3 regions of the Vreelandella sp. EE27 genome follow, and region 2 is predicted to be linked to each of the others. Evidence: predicted binding sites of a transcription regulator. Region 2 holds the regulator's gene; each other region holds the start of a gene.
What was found. The regulator sigma-54, encoded in region 2, starts transcription at its own class of promoters, with help from an activator protein. The targets are predictions, from matches to a motif close to TGGCACNNNNNTTGCTNT.
Positions count from the first base shown of each region.

Region 1: urtA (urea ABC transporter substrate-binding protein) is a predicted target of sigma-54. The motif match lies at 2,790-2,807, and genes of this name have one in related genera.
Region 3: ACWHVV_RS17430 (P-II family nitrogen regulator) is a predicted target of sigma-54. The motif match lies at 2,149-2,166, and genes of this name have one in related genera.

Region 1 is NZ_OZ309109.1:3,654,445-3,660,236, forward strand. Features, by position in the region: gene urtB (urea ABC transporter permease subunit UrtB) at 1-1,273, opposite strand, end outside; gene urtA (urea ABC transporter substrate-binding protein) at 1,357-2,664, opposite strand; gene ACWHVV_RS17155 (tripartite tricarboxylate transporter permease) at 3,031-4,518, opposite strand; gene ACWHVV_RS17160 (tripartite tricarboxylate transporter TctB family protein) at 4,557-5,039, opposite strand; gene ACWHVV_RS17165 (tripartite tricarboxylate transporter substrate binding protein) at 5,163-5,792, opposite strand, start outside.
Region 2 is NZ_OZ309109.1:2,210,515-2,216,306, forward strand. Features, by position in the region: gene ACWHVV_RS10630 (KdsC family phosphatase) at 1-494, shown strand, start outside; gene lptC (LPS export ABC transporter periplasmic protein LptC) at 505-1,089, shown strand; gene lptA (lipopolysaccharide transport periplasmic protein LptA) at 1,098-1,589, shown strand; gene lptB (LPS export ABC transporter ATP-binding protein) at 1,600-2,349, shown strand; gene ACWHVV_RS10650 (RNA polymerase factor sigma-54) at 2,455-3,867, shown strand; gene hpf (ribosome hibernation-promoting factor, HPF/YfiA family) at 3,950-4,258, shown strand; gene ACWHVV_RS10660 (PTS sugar transporter subunit IIA) at 4,263-4,733, shown strand; gene rapZ (RNase adapter RapZ) at 4,779-5,666, shown strand; gene ACWHVV_RS10670 (HPr family phosphocarrier protein) at 5,752-5,792, shown strand, end outside.
Region 3 is NZ_OZ309109.1:3,719,172-3,724,963, reverse strand. Features, by position in the region: gene ACWHVV_RS17440 (TonB-dependent receptor) at 1-1,282, opposite strand, end outside; gene ACWHVV_RS17435 (accessory factor UbiK family protein) at 1,502-1,894, opposite strand; gene ACWHVV_RS17430 (P-II family nitrogen regulator) at 2,230-2,568, shown strand; gene ACWHVV_RS17425 (ammonium transporter) at 2,646-3,893, shown strand; gene glnK (P-II family nitrogen regulator) at 4,099-4,437, shown strand; gene ACWHVV_RS17415 (ferredoxin--NADP reductase) at 4,636-5,412, opposite strand; gene ACWHVV_RS17410 (LysR family transcriptional regulator) at 5,585-5,792, shown strand, end outside.

The sequences.
Region 1 (5,792 bases), 1.4 Mb from region 2:
CCATGGAGCGTGCCATGGCGCGGTTCTGCGTAACGGCGCGCACCTCGAGCCCCAGGCGCGTGCGGCGCATGACCAGCATCAGCCCGGCAAACACCAAAAGCGCAAAGCCCATCACGTAAAGGCGGTTGAGCGTGAGCGACAAAGCGTCGTTGATCACGAGTGACCCGCTCATCCACTCCGGGGTGATCACCGTGCGGTTAAGCGGCGAAATCACCGTGCGCACCAGTTGCTGAAGAATCAGGCTGATACCGAAGGTGGCCAGCAGCGTTTCCAGCGGGCGACCCTTCAAAAACTGAATCACGCTGCGCTCGATGGCAATGCCGGCAAGTGCGGCCACCAAAAAGCCTGCCGGTATCGAGAGAATCAGCGCAAGGCCGGGTTGTCCGGGCAGTAGCTGCTGCATCATCCAGGTGGTGTAGGCGCCGAGCATCATCAGCTCGCCGTGGGCCATATTGATCACGCCCATCACGCCGAACGTGATCGCAAGCCCAATCGCCGCGAGCACCAGTATTGAGCCCAGGCTCAGGCCGAAGTAAAGCGTCTCGACGCCGCGGTTGATCTTGAGGCTCTGCTCGATATTGCCCAGGGCGTTGCGCGCCGCCTCGGCCACCGCCGGATTGTCGCCGCTCGCCGCCCGGTTCAGGGCTACACGGGCGCGGGGGTGCAGGCTGCCCGAAAGCGCCTCGATGCCTTCCATCTCGCCGTTTTCTGCCTGGTAGATCGCCACGGCCTGGGCCAGGCGCATGCTGACGTAGTCGTCGTCGGCTTCCGTGATCACCGTGGCCAGCGTATCAAAAAGCTCGTCGTCCACCTCGCCCAGCAGGCGATCCGCGGAGGTGCGCCGGCGCTCCACGTTGGGCGAGTAGAGATCCACCACGGCGATGGCGCTACGCAGCTGGTTTCGAAGCGCGTTATTGATGCCGATCCGGTCGAGTTCGCGGCGCGACATCTCGCCGAGCGCCTCGCCGGTCAGCGCGTCTTCCACCGGCCAGTTGCGCCCCGAGTTATCCAACACGACCACGAAGCGACCGTCATCCGTTCGCTGTAATCGGCCGTCCAACAGCGCCTGGAGCCACTCCCGGGCGCGCTCGTCGTCGCTTTGCAGAATGGCCGTGATCGCCTCGCCCTTGTCGCGGTAGGAATCCACATCCAGGGTTTCGAGCAGCGCGTAGCCGGGGTCGTCGTTGGGCGAAGCGGCGCTGGTTTGCGCCGCTGCACTCGGCAAAAAGCCGGCCAGCAGGCACAGCAGCGCCCAGAAAAGGAAACGCCTCATCGGGTTCTTCCTTTGAGTATGAGTAAGAGATGGCGTGCCCCGGGCCGCCTACGCGGCCCGGGTAAAAGGCGTACTCGAAAACGCTACTCGGCCAGCGCCGCTTCGGCTTCTTCAGCCGCGGTGCTGCCACCGCAGGAGCCGTTGACCACGTTGAAGTTGCCGCACTCCATGGGCTTGCGCCAGTCACTGATCAGGTCGCGAGAGCCGGGCAGGTAATCCGACCAGGCGTCACCGGCCACCGTGGAGGGCGTCTGCCAGACGATGTCGAACTGGCCGTTGTCCTGCACCTCGCCGATCAGCACCGGCTTGGTGATGTGATGATTGGGCATCATGGCCGCATAGCCGCCGGACAGGTTCGGCACGCTCACGCCGATAATGGCGTCCTTGATGGCGTCCACGTCGGTGGTGCCCGCTTTACGAACCGCTTCCGCCCACATGTTGAAGCCAATGTAGTGGGCCTCCATCGGGTCGTTGGTGACCGACGCTTCATCACCGGTATGCTCGATCCAGGCGTCGATGAAGTCATAGTTTTCGTCGGTGTCCACGCTCATGAAGTAGTTCCACGCGGCCAGGTGGCCGACCAGCGGGCCGGTGTCGATACCAGAAAGCTCCTGCTCACCTACCGAAAAGGCGATGACCGGGATGTCCGCGGCGTCGATCCCCTGGTTGGCAAGCTCGCGGTAGAACGGCACGTTGGCGTCGCCGTTGATGGTAGAGACCACGGCGGTGGGCTTGCCCTCTTCGCCGAAGCGGCGGATCTCGGAGACGATGTTCTGCCAGTCCGAATGGCCGAAGGGCGTGTAGTCGACCATGATGTCTTCATCCGCGATGCCGTGCTCGTCCTTCAAAAAGGCTTCGAGAATACGATTGGTGGTACGCGGGTAGACGTAGTCGGTGCCGATCAGCGCAAAGCGCTCGATGCCCACTTCGTTGATCAGATATTCGACGGCGGGAATCGCCTGCTGGTTGGGGGCCGCCCCGGTGTAGAAGACGTTTTCCGAGGACTCCTCGCCTTCGTACTGAACCGGGTAGAAGAGCAGGCCATTGAGTTCCTCGACCACCGGCAGCACCGCCTTGCGCGAAACCGAGGTCCAGTTGCCGAAAATGACGTCCACCTCTTCCTGGGCGAGCAGCTCCCGGGCGCGCTCGGCGAACAGCGGCCAGTTGGAAGCCGGGTCGACCACCACGGCCTCAAGATCCCGGCCCAGCAGCCCGCCCGCGTCGTTTTGCTGCTGGATGAGCATCTCGACGGTGTCTTTCAGGGTCGACTCGCTGATCGCCATGGTGCCGGAAAGCGAGTGCAGAATCCCGACCTTGATCGGGTCGTTACTCTCCTGAGCCACGGCCTGGGCGCCGGCGCCCATGACGGCGACAGCCAGTAGAGAGGTCATGAAACGGCGGGAAAGAGGAAGCGTTGGTTTGGCCACTTGGATCTCCTTGCGCCCTTTGAAAAGGGCTCGTTATTTGAATAGCGGGCCTGCGGGGGCGTTAAACCGGGCAGGTATCGCTTATCACTCTTGCAAGGGATGCGCCAGGATGGCGCCTTGGGCATTCATGCGTTTTAAGTCAATGGGTTATCAACACCAAACCCGGCTTAGCCGGCTTTAGCTGCACCAATTCGGATCAATACAGGCTCGGCGCTGATCGTTTCTGATGCACCCGCCCACGCCATGCACCAAAAGCGTTTCATGGAGCCAGCACCTATGCACAAAAAAGCGCCCCGAAGGGCGCTTCAAAGCATGGGTGGAACGCGAACATCACACGGCGCGCTTGCGGCGCTTTTTGAGCAGCGGCAGCAAAAGCGACAAGAGCGCGACGGCGAGCAGCGAGAGCGAAATGGGCTTCTCGACGAAGGTCATCCAGTCGCCGCCGGAGATCTGCAGCGCCCGACGCATGGACTCCTCCATGATGTTGCCCAGAATCAGCGCAAGAATCAGCGGCGCGGCGGGAAAGCCGAATAAGCGCATCCCAAGGCCCAGCAGACCGAAGCCTAACAGCAGCAGCAGATCGAACACGCTGAAGCTCATGCCGTACACGCCGATCATGCAAAATATCAAAATCAGCGAGAGCAGCATCGCCCGGGGCAGATCGAGAATTTTGGCGATCAGGGGAATCAGCGGCAGGTTGAGCACCAGCAAGAAGATGTTGCCCACGTACATGCTCGCCACCACGCCCCAGAAGACGTCCGGGCGCTGTTCGAGCATCATCGGCCCCGGCGTCACGCCCATGACCAGAAGCGCGCCCAGCAGCACCGCCGTGGTGCCGGAGCCGGGCACACCCAGAGTGAGCAGCGGCACGAAGGAGCCGGTGCAGGCAGCGTTGTTGGCCGCTTCCGGCGCGGCCACGCCCTTTATGTTGCCCTTGCCGAAGGTATCGCCGTCTTTGGCGATGCGCTTTTCCATGCTGTAGCCCAGAAACGAGCCGATCGTGGCGCCGGCGCCGGGCAGCACGCCGGTGAAAAAGCCCAGCACCGAGCTTCGGCTGACCGGCCCGGCGATCTGCCCCACTTCCGAGCGGGTGAGCTTCAGCGAGCCGATGGCGTTACGCGGCGCTTCCTTGCCACCGCCGCCGCGCAGCAGCATGTAGAACACCTCGGCCAGCGCGAAGATACCCAGTGCCACCACCAGGAAATCGATGCCGTCGAGCAGCTGCGCCGAGCCAAAGGTATAGCGCTCGGTGCCGGTTTGCATATCGATGCCCACGATCGAAATCATCACGCCCACCACGGCGGCGATCAGGCCTTTCACCAGGGATTTGTCCGAAAGCGACACCACCGCGGTCAGCCCCAGCACCATCAGCGCGAAGTACTCCGCCGGGCCGAAGCTTACCGCCACTTTGGACAGAAGCGGCGCCACCAGCATCAGAAAGACCACCGAGACCGTACCGCCCACGAACGACGAGTAGGCGGCAATGGCCAGCGCCTTGCCCGCCAGGCCCTGCTTGGCCAAGGGGTAGCCATCGAAGGAGGTGGCCACGGTGCCCGCAACCCCTGGGGCGTTCAAAAGAATCGACGAGGTCGAGCCGCCGAAGATGGCGCCGTAGTACACCCCGGCCATCAGGATCAGCCCGGAGGAGGGTTCCATCGAGAAGGTGATCGGAATCATCAGCGCCAGCGCGCTGATCGGCCCAAGGCCCGGCAGCATGCCGATGATGGTACCGGCAAACACGCCGGCGAAAACGTAGGCGATATTGATCGGCTCGAGCGCGATGCCAAAGCCGTACATGAGATTGTTCAAGGCATCCATGGGCGTGTCTCTCGTTAGCAGCGTTTAGACGACGGCGCTTAAATCGGCAGTATGCCGGTGGGCAGGTAGACATCCATCACCCGCGTCATCAACAGATAAAGCCCCAGCACCACCGCCAGCGACACCGCCAGGTTCACCCCATGACGGCGGTAGCCGTAGTAGGCGGTCAGGCCCACGCACAAAAGCAGTGAGGCCACCACGAAACCCAGCGGCACGAGCAGCAGCGCGTAGGCGGCGATCGCCACCGAGGTCACGATGACGCGCGCCCAGGGGGTCAACAACAGCGGGCCTTGCTGGGCCTGCTCGTCGATCTCGTCGCTGCCGGCAATCGGCGCCGGCTTTTCGAAAAACAGAAACCCGGCCAGCAGCAGCAGCGTCACGCCGAGCGCTTTGGGAAAAAGGTCCGAGTCGACCGGGCGCGGCAGCGGAAACGTCGGCACCTGCCAGGCCATGGCCAGATACGCCGCCGCGAACACGGCAAGCACGAGGGCCAGCCACTGATTGGTGTTTAATCGCGTCATGAGGAGTCTCTTTCAAAAGAAGGGCCGCGAAGGTAGGGCTAGCGCCCGCCTTTCAGGCCAGCGTTTCAGGCACACGACCCCGGCGGCCCATACGGCCACCGGGGTCGTAACGCGACGGCCGTTTTACTGGCGCAGAAGGCCCAGGTCGCTTAGCACGCTGCTGAACTGCTCCTGCTGCGCGTCCAGGAAGTCACCGAACGCGTCGCTGTCCTGGTAGGCGTCGATCCAGCCGAGCTGATCCCGGGCCTCTTGCCAGCCGTCGGTCTCGAGCATCTCGGCGAAGAGCTCTTCGTAGTAGGCGACCGCCTCTTCGGGCATATCCGGGGCGCCCATTACGCCGCGCCAGATATCGAAGGTGTAGTCCACGCCCTGTTCCTGGTAGGTGGGTACATCGGCAAGCCCGCCGCCCAGGCGCTCCGGCGAAGAAACGCCGAGGGCGCGCAGCTGGCTGCCTTCACCCAGCTGGCCAACGGATTCGCCGGCGCCGGTGATCACCGCTTCGACGTGACCGCCCATCAGGTTGGTCATGGCGTCGCCGCCGCCGGAGAAGGGAATGTAGTTGACGCTGGAGGCGTCGAGCCCCGCCGCCGAGGCCACGCCCGCCATGGAGATATGATCCATCGAGCCCGGGGCGCTGCCGCCGCCCACACTCAGATTGGGGTTCTCTTCAAGCGCTTCGAACAGGTCGTTGAGGTCCTGATACTCGGAATCCTCGGCCACCAGAATGATCGAGTAGTCGGTGATCAGCCGCGC
Region 2 (5,792 bases):
ACGTTCGCCTGCTCGCGATCGACGTGGACGGAGTACTCACCGACGGCCGCCTCTACTTTCAGGCCGACGGTGTCGAGATCAAGGCTTTTCACACCCAGGACGGCCACGGCCTCAAGCTTTTGAAGCGCGCCGGCTTTCACGTCGCGCTGATCACCGGCCGGGATTCGCCCATGGTCAGCCAACGCGCCAAGTCGCTAGGGATCACCCACGTTCATCAAGGCATCGAGCACAAGCTCGATACCCTCAAAGCGCTCTGTAAGCGTTTGGATATCACCCTCGAGCAGGTGGCCTATTGCGGCGACGACCTGCCCGATCTTGGCTGCATCAAACGGGCCGGGGTCGGCATTACCGTACCCAACGCGCCGGACTACATGCATACCCACGCCGACTGGATCACCGACTCCCTTGGCGGCCACGGCGCGGTGCGCGAAATTTGCGATACGCTGCTGATGACCCAGGGCCACTGGGACGCGGTGATGGACACCTACCTCTAGAGGCAACGCGATGGCGGGTTTGACGATAACGCGGATCAGAAAACGCCTGTGGGTACCGGCGCTGGTCATTGCCCTGGGGGCCTGGCTCGTCTGGCTCGACCCGCGCGGGCCAGAGGTCGTCGAGGTCGACCCGGACGTACAGCGCGAGGAGCCCGGCCACGTGCTTGAAAACGCCGAGCTTACGCTGTTTGGCGAAACCGGCAGCGTCACCCAACGCCTTCAAACGCCGCACCTGGTCCATACGCCTCAGCAAGCGCTGACCGAGGCCGACGCGCCGCGGGCGACGCTATTCGATTCCGACCAGCGCCAGTGGCTCGCCAGCGCCGACCACGGCATACTGCAAAACGAGCGCCAGTCGTTGATCATGGAGGGCTCGGCCAGGCTACTCGCCCCGGACGAGGGCTGGCAGCTCGATACCGAGCGGCTACACTACGATGGCATCGACCGCCACGCCTACACCGAGGCACCGGCCCTTTTACAGCAGCCCCCTCAGCAGATGAGCGCCAACCGCATGGATGTCTGGCTCGACACGAGCCAGGTCCGGCTCACCGATAACGTACGCGGTACTCACCCGCCCGCCCGCTCAACGCCTTAGGAGTCGTTATGCACCCGTTTTTACGTACCGCGCTACTGGTACTGGCCCTGCCTTTGAGCGCCGCCGCCCAGACAAGCCAGGCCCCCGTCGAAGTCGAAGCCGACCGGCTCGATCTTGATCAGCGCGCGGGTACTGCCGTCTACTCCGGTAATGTGGATATCCGCCAGGGGGAAATGCAGATTACCGGCGACCGGGTCGAAATCTCGCGCAACGACGCCGGCGAGCTTTCCCAGGCTGTGGCCACCGGCGAGCGCGCCTACCTTCGCAACCAGCTCGAAAACGACGAAGGCCCGATGGAGGGATGGGCGCGGCGCATCGTCTACCACGTCAGCGAACGGCGCATCGAGCTTATCGACCAGGCCGAACTCCACCAGCGGGCCGACCGCTTTCAGGGCGGGCGTCTCGAGTACTTCATCGACCGCGAAGTGGTTCAGGCGCGCTCAGACGTTAGCGGTAGCGACAACCAGCGCATCCGCATGACGCTACAGCCCGCGCAATAGGAGAATGACCGTGTCGAGCACGCAATCTGGGGCGGTCAAAACGCTTCACGCCCGCCACCTCGCCAAAAGCTACAAGCGCCGCCGGGTGGTAAAAGACATCAACCTGGAGATCACCCAAGGCAGCGTGGTGGGCCTACTCGGGCCCAACGGGGCGGGCAAGACCACCTCGTTTTACATGATCGTAGGCCTGGTCAAGGCCGATGCCGGTACGGTGGGGATCGACGAGCGCGACCTGACTCGGGCACCGATGCACGAACGCGCCACCGCCGGCATCGGTTACCTCCCCCAAGAGGCATCGATTTTTCGCAAGCTGTCGGTGGCCGATAACATCTTGGCGATTCTGGAAACGCGCAAGGAGCTGGACCGCCGCGGCCGGGAAGCGCGCCTGGAGCAATTGCTCGACGATTTCCACATTACCCATATCCGCGACAACTTAGGCATGAGCCTTTCCGGCGGCGAGCGCCGCCGCGTGGAGATTGCCCGCTCGCTTGCCACCGACCCCGCGTTCATTTTGCTCGACGAACCCTTCGCCGGGGTCGATCCGATCTCGGTCGGCGAGATCAAGTCGATCATCCTGGCTCTCAAGGCACGCCACATCGGAGTGCTGATCACCGACCATAACGTGCGCGAGACGCTGGATATTTGCGATATCGCCTATATCGTGGGTGACGGCCACATCATCGCAAGCGGCGACTCAACCGCCATTTTGAATAACCAGAAGGTTCGTGAGGTCTACCTGGGCGCCGATTTCCGCCTCTAAACCATCGCCAATCCTAAAGTTCCGTGTAGTGGCATATTTATTGCACTTGCGCCGGACCCCAACTCGCACTAGGGTGGAGCTTTACGAGTAACGAGTGGTTCTTCAATGGTCATGAAAGCCTCTTTACAGCTGCGGGTCGGCACGCAGCTGACCATGACGCCTCAACTGCAGCAGGCCATTGCCCTGCTGCAGCTCTCCACCCTCGATCTTCGCCAGGAAATTCAGCAGGCGCTCGACGCCAACCCGCTGCTGGAGCAAGAGGACGAGTTTGGCGAAGAGAGCGTGACCGAGACCGCCGAAGCCGAATGGGAAGAGAGCATCCCCAGCGAACTCTCCATCGATAGCGAGTGGTCCGACACCTATCAGGACATGGCGGCCAGCGCCGGCAGCGAGGGGCCGGATTTCGAGCGCCAGGCGGCGGGCCAAAGCCTGCATGGCCATCTGCTCTGGCAGTTGGCCATGACCGACGCCAGTGAGCGCGAGTACGCCATTGCCGAAAGCCTGATCGACGCGCTGGACCCCAACGGCTACCTCACCCAGCCTCTCAACGATATTCGCGAAGGGCTCAAGGCCCAGGGGCTCGAAGGTTTGAGTCAGCGCGAGGTGGAAAACACGCTGATGCGTATGCAGCAGTTCGAACCCACCGGCGTTTTCGCCCGCGACCTGCGCGAATGCCTGATGCTCCAGCTCGCCACCCTGGCCGACGACACGCCGCTTCTGGTGCCCGCCAAACGCCTGGTGCGCCAGTTTCTCGAAGCCCTCGGAAAGGACGACCTGCGCCTTTTGAAGCGCCGCCTGGGGCTCGACGACGAGCAGCTCGATGACGTCATCGGGCTGATCAGAAGCCTCGACCCGCGCCCGGGCAGCGCATATGGCGTCACCAACGAAAGCTACATCACCCCGGATCTGGTGGTGCGCCACGATAACGAAGGCTGGCACCTCGAGCTCAACCCCGAAGCGCTTCCACGGCTGCGCGTCCAGCCGGACTACGCAAGCCTGATCAAGCGAGCGGACAAGAGCCAGGACAACCAGTTTTTAAAAGAGCACCTGCAAGAGGCGCGCTGGCTGATCAAGAGCCTGTCGAGTCGCAACGATACCCTGTTGCGCGTCGGTCGCGAGATCATCGCTCGCCAGCTGGGCTTTTTGGAGCGCGGCGAAGAGGCCATGAAACCCTTGATACTCGCCGATATCGCCGAGGCCGTGGAGATGCACGAATCGACGATTTCACGGGTGACGACGCAAAAATACATTCACACCCCCCGCGGCGTATTCGAGCTCAAGTACTTCTTCTCGAGCCAGGTGAGCGGTCATGACGGCAACGACAGCCACTCGAGTACCGCGATCCGTGCCCGGTTGAAAAAACTGATTCAAGAAGAGACGCCGGGCAAGCCGCTCTCGGACAGCCGCCTTGTGTCGCTATTGGAAGATGGCGGCATTAGCGTAGCGCGGCGCACGGTGGCAAAATACCGCGAAGCCATGGGGATTCCCTCCTCCAGCGAACGGCGGCGTTTGCGTTAAAAAGTGAAACTGGCCGCCGGGGCTTTGCAATGGTAGAAAAAGGGTTACAATCAAAGGACAGTCCTGGATTAGGAGTACGTCGATGCAAGTCAACATTACGGGCCATCACCTGGAACTGACCGACGCTCTGCGCGATTACGTTAACGAAAAACTCGAACGTATCGAGCGTCACTACGACAACATCACTACCGTTCATGTCACGCTTTCCATCGAGAAAGAGCGTCAGCAGGCCGCCTGCACCCTCCACGCGGCCGGCGCCGATTTGCACGCCGAAGCCCAGGACAACGACATGTACGCCGCCATTGACGCGCTGGCCGACAAGGTCGATCGCCAACTCGTAAAACACAAGGAAAAAGCACAAGCTCGCGCCCAGGGCGCTGGCGTGCGTTAAATCGATGACCCTGGAAACCATACTCCCCCCGGAGCGCGTGCTGTTCGACGTCCCCGGGGGCAGCAAAAAGCGCGTGCTGGAGTTCTTCAGCACCTTCATCGCCCAAAATACGCCCAGCCTGGATAGCCAGGAAGTGTTCAGCCGTTTGATCGGCCGCGAGCGACTAGGCAGTACCGGCATTGGGAATGGGGTCGCGATTCCCCACGCCCGCAGCCCTCACTGCAGCGCTCCTATCGCCGGCTTTTTAAAGCTTGCCGAACCGGTGGATTTCGACGCTATCGACGGCGACCCGGTGGACCTGGTGTTTGTACTGCTGGTGCCGGAAGAGGCCGACGACACCCACCTTGCGCTGTTGGGTCAGGTCGCCACCATCATGAATGACGTCGCCACCCGCGCACAGTTTCGCAAATGCGAGAGCCAGCGCGAGCTTTTGGAGATCGTCACCGCCAAAATTCGCGAGCAAACGGGCAGCTAGAACCAGGCCCTACCCACCCAGCCCTACAGACCGAAGAGAAACACTATGCAACTGGTGATTATCAGCGGCCGCTCCGGGTCGGGAAAGTCCATTGCGCTTCAGGCGCTGGAGGACCTGGGCTACTACGCCATCGACAACCTGCCGGCCATGCTGCTGGGTTCACTGGTCGATGAGCTAAGACAGCAAGGCGAGCGCACGCACCTGGCGGTGAGTATCGATGCGCGCAACCTGCCCACGGCCCTGGAGCGCTTTCCGGCCCTGCTTCAGGACATCAAATCCGGCAGTACCCGGGTGCAGGTGATTTATCTGACCACCGACGCCCGGATTTTGCTCGAGCGCTATTCGGCCACGCGCCGGCGCCACCCGCTGACCCGGGACAGCGGGATGACCCTCGAAGAAGCGATCGCCAAGGAGGAAGAGACGCTTTTTGGCATCCGCGAGCTGGCGGATCTGATGATCGACACCTCGCGGCTGACGGTGCACGATTTGCGCGGACGGATCACCGAGCAGCTTTGCCATCAGCGCCAGAGCCAGCTCACCCTGACGCTCGAGTCGTTTGGCTACAAGCGGGGAGTACCGCTGGACGCGGATATCGTATTCGATATCCGCTGTCTGCCCAACCCTTACTGGGACCCGACGCTTAGACACTTCACCGGGCGCGACCCCGAGATCGCCGCTTTTTTACAGGCCTACCCGGTCGTCGATGAGATGGGCATGGATATTCTCAACTGGCTGGAGAAGTGGCTTCCGGCCTACCAGAGCAGCCAGCGCAGCTACATGACCATCGCTATCGGCTGTACCGGCGGCCAGCACCGCTCGGTGTACATGGTCGAACAGCTGGCCAAAAAGATGCTCGATAAGCGCTCCAGCGTACAGCTTCGCCACCGCGAGCTGGGCATTCATTACAGCGTTGACGACACTACCCCATCGTAATGCCTGGGCGGCGCGAGCTTGCCGTGTCCTCCCTTATGAACCACGCACACTCAACCAAGACACCGCTAGGCAAAAAGGAACCAGGGTGCCCGAAAGAATTCTTACATTGACCAACCAGCGCGGCCT
Region 3 (5,792 bases), 1.5 Mb from region 2:
TGGCCCACCACTCGCTTTGGGTAAACAGCGCCAACGTGTCGATATCGAAACCCGGATAGCGGGGCGTGACGCGATCGGCGCGCTGTACGAGCCCACCGGAGCTATCGCTTGCGGCGCGATCGAAACGCATCTGCGAGGCGTCAAACGACTCCCGGTCCAGGTCCGCGCCGTAGGTCACATTGAGATCGTCACGTGGATCTGCCGAGAACAGCGCCTTCAAGCCGCTAAGCTGGGTGTTCTGCTGGGAGGCGGCGAAGTAGTAACCGCCGTCCTGGGCGGCGTAAGGGAAGGGGTAAAAACTCGATTCCTCCTCCCGATGAAACGCCTGCAGGTAGAAATTCTGATTCAAAAGATCGGCGTGGTGGTAGCTTGCGCTGATCATCTTGCGGTCGGTACGCGGTTCGCGGTCGGCGGTGAAGCCGTCGCGGATATCGGCGCCGTCGAGATTCGCCGTGGTGGCGGCCAAATTCGGGTAGTAGACGCCGCGGTTGCCCTCTTTGCCGGAGTCATAAAGCTGGCCGCTGAGCATCAGCGTCTGTTCGTCGTCAAGCTCGACGCGTAGGTTGCCGAGGATATCCAGCTGGCGATTGTCCTGCAGGTCGCTTTGCGCGATATCGGGGAAGATTTCATCGCCCCCGGCGTCGTACTGGCGGCCGTTTTCCATCAGGGATACGCCAATGCGGCCCTGTACCGTTTCATTACCGCCGCTGGCCGACTGGGAAAGGCGCCGGTCGAGGTCGTGGCGCGTGTTGAAGCCGCTGGTGACGCTCGCCTGGGTCTCGAAGTGGGGGCCGCCGCGCTCGCCTTGCTTGGTGATGATGTTGATCAAGCCGCCCGTGGCGCCGCCGCCGTACAAGCTGCTGGTGCCCGAGAGCACCTCGACGCGCTCGATATTGAACGGGTCGATGGCGTCGAACTGACGCGACAGACCGCGGGAGTTATTCAGCGATACACCGTCGATGAGTACCTGAACGCTGCGCCCGCGCATGTTCTGCCCTGCATTGGTGCGCCCCTGGGGGCCGAAATCCAGCCCCGGCACCAGCCGGCCCAGCGCCGTTTTCAAATCGCCCCCGGCGTTGATCTGCTGCTGTAGATCGGGCCCTTCGACCACGTGTACCGCCCCCGGGATCTGGCTGATTTGAGTGGGCGTGCGCGAACCGACCACCACCAGCGTGTCCTGGGCGGCGGGTTCCGCGCTGGCCGTCGGTTGGGATTGAGAAAGGGCCGTCAAGGGAAAAGCACCGCTCAACAAAGCGGCGCTCAGGGCGACATAGCGAGTCATGAGAGATCCAGAAAGCAGATTGTTATTGATAGAACGCCGTTCATCGACGCTGCAAAGCGCAATGATAGGTGTTCTCATTTTTTATATCAATCTACGTGGATCGGCGCTTCGAACGTCACAAACGCCCGCGCGGCAAAGGGGATAAGCCGCGCGGCGTTTCGAGTATGGCTACCCTAAAGTGCTGTTATAAAAGACTTCTCAAGGGCTGCTTATAAAGAGCTACTCGCCCAGATCGTCCACCGAACCCGTGGCATCCTTGGCCGCCTTGGCGGAAGAGGCGCGGGGCTTGGGCGTCTTTTTGGCGGGCTCCTGGGGGGCCGGCGTGGTCTGCGCCTCGGCTTCCATGGGGGTGGCCTTGTCGGCCTGGCTTGCGTCGATCGAGGCTTCCAGGTTGGCCACCTGGCGCTCCAGCGCTTCGACCCGGGAGCGGGTGCGTTGGAGCACGTCCATTAGGATGTCGAAGTCTTCCCTGGACACCAGCTCCATGCGATCGAACGCGCCGCGCATGACTTGCTGCACGCCTTTTTGAATGTCTTCCGGTGCGTGAGAAGCATTTTGCAAGCGGTCGCCAATTTGCTGTGCGAGTCGGCTAATGCGGTCTTGGGTCGCCATGGCTATCTCCTGATACGAACGCATAAATGTGAACGGCTTTCTCGTAAGGATACGCAACCCAGGCGAAATACGCATGTTTCACATGCGTTTGGGCGGTGACTTTTTCGCTTGCATCAAAATGAAGCGACCCGCTTTGGCGGGCGCACTCCTATAGTGCGTCCGCTTTGTCGTGCACCGGCTTAGCGCGCGACAACGTGTTGGTTTTGCCTTGGCTGCAGGCTTAAGTAGCTGATTTATTATTTAAATTTAATGAGTGGCACGGTATGCGCATTATCGAGGCAAGGCATTAATTTCAGGCGGCGGCGCCGCTATTTATCCAGCAGGGGAGCTCCGGGATGAAACTCATCACCGCTATCATCAAGCCATTCAAGCTCGACGATGTCCGTGAAGCACTTGCCGATAACGGTGTGCAGGGGATCACGGTGACCGAGGTAAAGGGGTTTGGGCGTCAAAAAGGCCATACCGAACTTTATCGCGGCGCCGAGTACGTCGTGGATTTTCTACCCAAGGTCAAGGTGGAGATCGCCGTCGACGACGATCGCCTGGACAGCGTGCTCGATGCGATCTGCAGCGCGGCGAACAGCGGCAAGATTGGCGATGGCAAGGTGTTCGTCACGCCCCTTGAAGACGTCATTCGTATTCGTACCGGCGAGCGCGGCGCCGACGCCGTATAACCCGAACCAATAAGTCACACGGCGATTTTGTGAGCATTTTTGCTTGATACAACGTTTTAGTAGACGGGGAACGACTCATGAACGAGGTAACCGATCTGAGCTACGCGCTCGATACGTTTTACTTTTTGATTTGCGGCGTGCTGGTCATGTGGATGGCCGCCGGCTTTTCGATGCTGGAAGCCGGTATGGTGCGCTCCAAGAACACCGCGGAAATTCTAACTAAAAACATCGCGCTGTTCGCCATCGCCTGCACCATGTACCTGCTGGTGGGCTACACCATCATGTACTCCAGCGGCGAAGGCGGCTTTTTGCCGAGCCTGGGCTTTCTGATTGGCGCGGAAAACGGTGTCGACGCCGTGCTGAATGGCGGTGAAGACGCGCCCTACTACGCCATGCGCTCTGACTTCTTCTTCCAGGTCGTGTTCGTGGCAACCGCCATGTCCATCGTTTCTGGTGCGGTGGCCGAGCGCATGAAACTCTGGGCGTTTTTGGCCTTTGCGGTGGTGATGACCGGCTTCATCTACCCGGTCTCCGGCTACTGGACCTGGGGTGGCGGCTGGCTGGACGCGCTGGGCTTCTCCGACTATGCCGGCTCCGGCATCGTGCACATGGCCGGTGCGGCCGCTGCACTGGCGGGCGTGCTGATTCTGGGCCCGCGCAAGGGCAAGTACGGCAAGGACGGCGCTATTCACGCCATTCCTGGTGCCAACATGCCGCTGGCCACACTCGGTACCTTTATCCTGTGGATGGGCTGGTTCGGCTTCAACGGCGGCTCGGAACTCAAACTGTCGGATGTCGCCTCGGCCAATAACGTCGCCCAGGTGTTCGTGAATACCAACGCCGCCGCCGCCGCCGGCGTGCTCGCCGCGCTGGTACTCGCCAAACTGTGGTTCCGTAAGGCGGATCTCACCATGGCGCTCAACGGGGCGCTGGCAGGGCTCGTCGCGATCACCGCCGACCCGCTTTCTCCCACCGCGCTGGGGGCGGCCACTATTGGCGCCGTGGGTGGTTTGATCGTCGTGGCGGCCATCGTCACCCTCGACAAGCTCAAGCTGGACGATCCGGTCGGTGCGATTTCGGTGCACGGGGTCGTGGGCATCTGGGGCCTGCTCGCCGTGCCCTTGAATAACGGTGACGCCTCCTTCGGCGCGCAGCTGATCGGTATCGTCGGCATCTTCGGCTGGGTCTTTGCGGCAAGCCTGGTGGTCTGGCTGGTGCTGAAAGCCCTCATGGGCATCCGCGTCAGCGAAGAGGAAGAGTACGAAGGCGTGGATATCGCCGAGTGCGGCTTGGAAGCTTACCCGGAGTTTAGCGTCAAGAAATAACCAAAGCGGTCCTTTTACAACGATGTGGCCTATACAACGATGTGACCCATACAACGATGCAACATAGTGAGCTTACGGCCTCCCTTGGTGGGAGGCTTTTTTATTCTCTGGCGGTAGCGGTGTATGCTTGGGGTAGCGGGCAACGGTTTCGTCGTTGTGAACGTCTGCCCCACAACAATCGGACAGCAAGCGAGAGGATGTCACCATGAAACTCATATCAGCCATTATCAAGCCGTTCAAGCTTGATGACGTACGCGAATCCCTCTCGGACATCGGCGTGCAGGGGATTACCGTAACGGAAGTCAAAGGCTTTGGCCGTCAGAAAGGCCATACCGAGCTTTACCGCGGCGCCGAGTACGTGGTGGATTTTCTACCCAAGGTGAAGCTGGAAGTGGCCGTCGACGACGAGCTCGCCGAGCAGGTCATCGAGGCCATTACCCAGGTGGCGAATACCGGCAAAATCGGCGACGGCAAGATTTTCGTCATGCCACTGGAGCAGGTCATTCGTATCCGCACCGGCGAAACCGGTAAGGATGCGGTTTGAGTTAGTGAAGGGTCATTGGTGAGTGGTGAATAGTAAGTTGTGAGTAGTAAAAAACCCCTGTGGAGTATCTCCAGCAGGGGTTTTTTGTTGGTATCGCGATGAAGGTGGCGCCGAACATCACCATTCACCATTCACCATTCACCATTCACCATTCACCATTCACCATTCACCATTCACCATTCACCATTCACCAGCCCATCACTTCTCGACAAACGCCCGCTCGATCACGTAGTCGCCGGGTTCGCCCATGCGCGGCGAGATATTCATGCCCAGCTCGTCGAGCAGCGCACTGGTATCGTCGAGCATCGCCGGGCTTCCGCAGATCATCGCGCGGTCCTGGCGCGGATCGATGGGCGGCAGGCCCGTGTCCTCGAAGATCTTGCCGCTGCGAATATGGTCGGTCAGCCGCCCCATGGTGTGGAACTCTTCCCGGGTCACCGTGGGGTAGTAGACGAGCTTTTCGGCGATCTCTTCGCCCAGGTATTCGTGAGCGGGCAACTCCTTGGTGATGAAGTCGGCGTAGGCAAGCTCCGAGACTTCGCGCACGCCGTGAACCAGCACGATTTTTTCATAGCGCTCGTAGACTTCCGGGTCCTGAATCAGGCTCATGAACGGCGCCAAACCCGTGCCGGTGGAGAGCATGTAGAGGTTACGCCCGGGCAGCAGGTCATCGCACACCAGCGTGCCGGTGGGCTTGCGGCTCACCATGATCTGGTCGCCCACCTGAAGGTGCTGAAGGCGCGAGGTCAGCGGGCCGTCCGGTACCTTGATGCTGAAGAATTCGAGGTGGTCTTCATAGTTGGGGCTGGCGATGGAGTAGGCGCGCATTAGCGGTTTGCCGTCCACTTCCAGACCGATCATGACGAACTGGCCGGTCTTGAAGCGCAGGCTGCGCTCCCGCGTGGTACGAAAGCTGAACAGGGTATCGTTCCAGTGATGAACGCTCAGCACGTCTTCCAGGGCAAACTTGCTCATGACAACTCCTTGGGTGCGAATGACGACGCGAGTAAGCACTCATTCGCATTTCATATTCTTAAAAAGAATAAAGGCGGTTAGGTATGTTGCCGTCAAGTCTAAACAGCGGGCGCATATCTGTTAAGTCAATTATACTGATAAACGTTATCCGTAAAATCGATATAGGCCGGGTATGCACTATACGTTACGCCAGCTCGAGGTCTTCGTGGCCGTGGCCCAGCACGAAAGCGTCTCAAAGGCGGCGCGCGCGCTTGCCATGTCCCAATCTGCCACCAGCACCGCCCTCACCGAGCTCGAGCGCCAGTTCGACTGCCAGCTGCTCGACCGGCTCGGCAAGCGGCTAAAGCTCAATGCCCTGGGCTTTCAACTGCTGCCCAAGG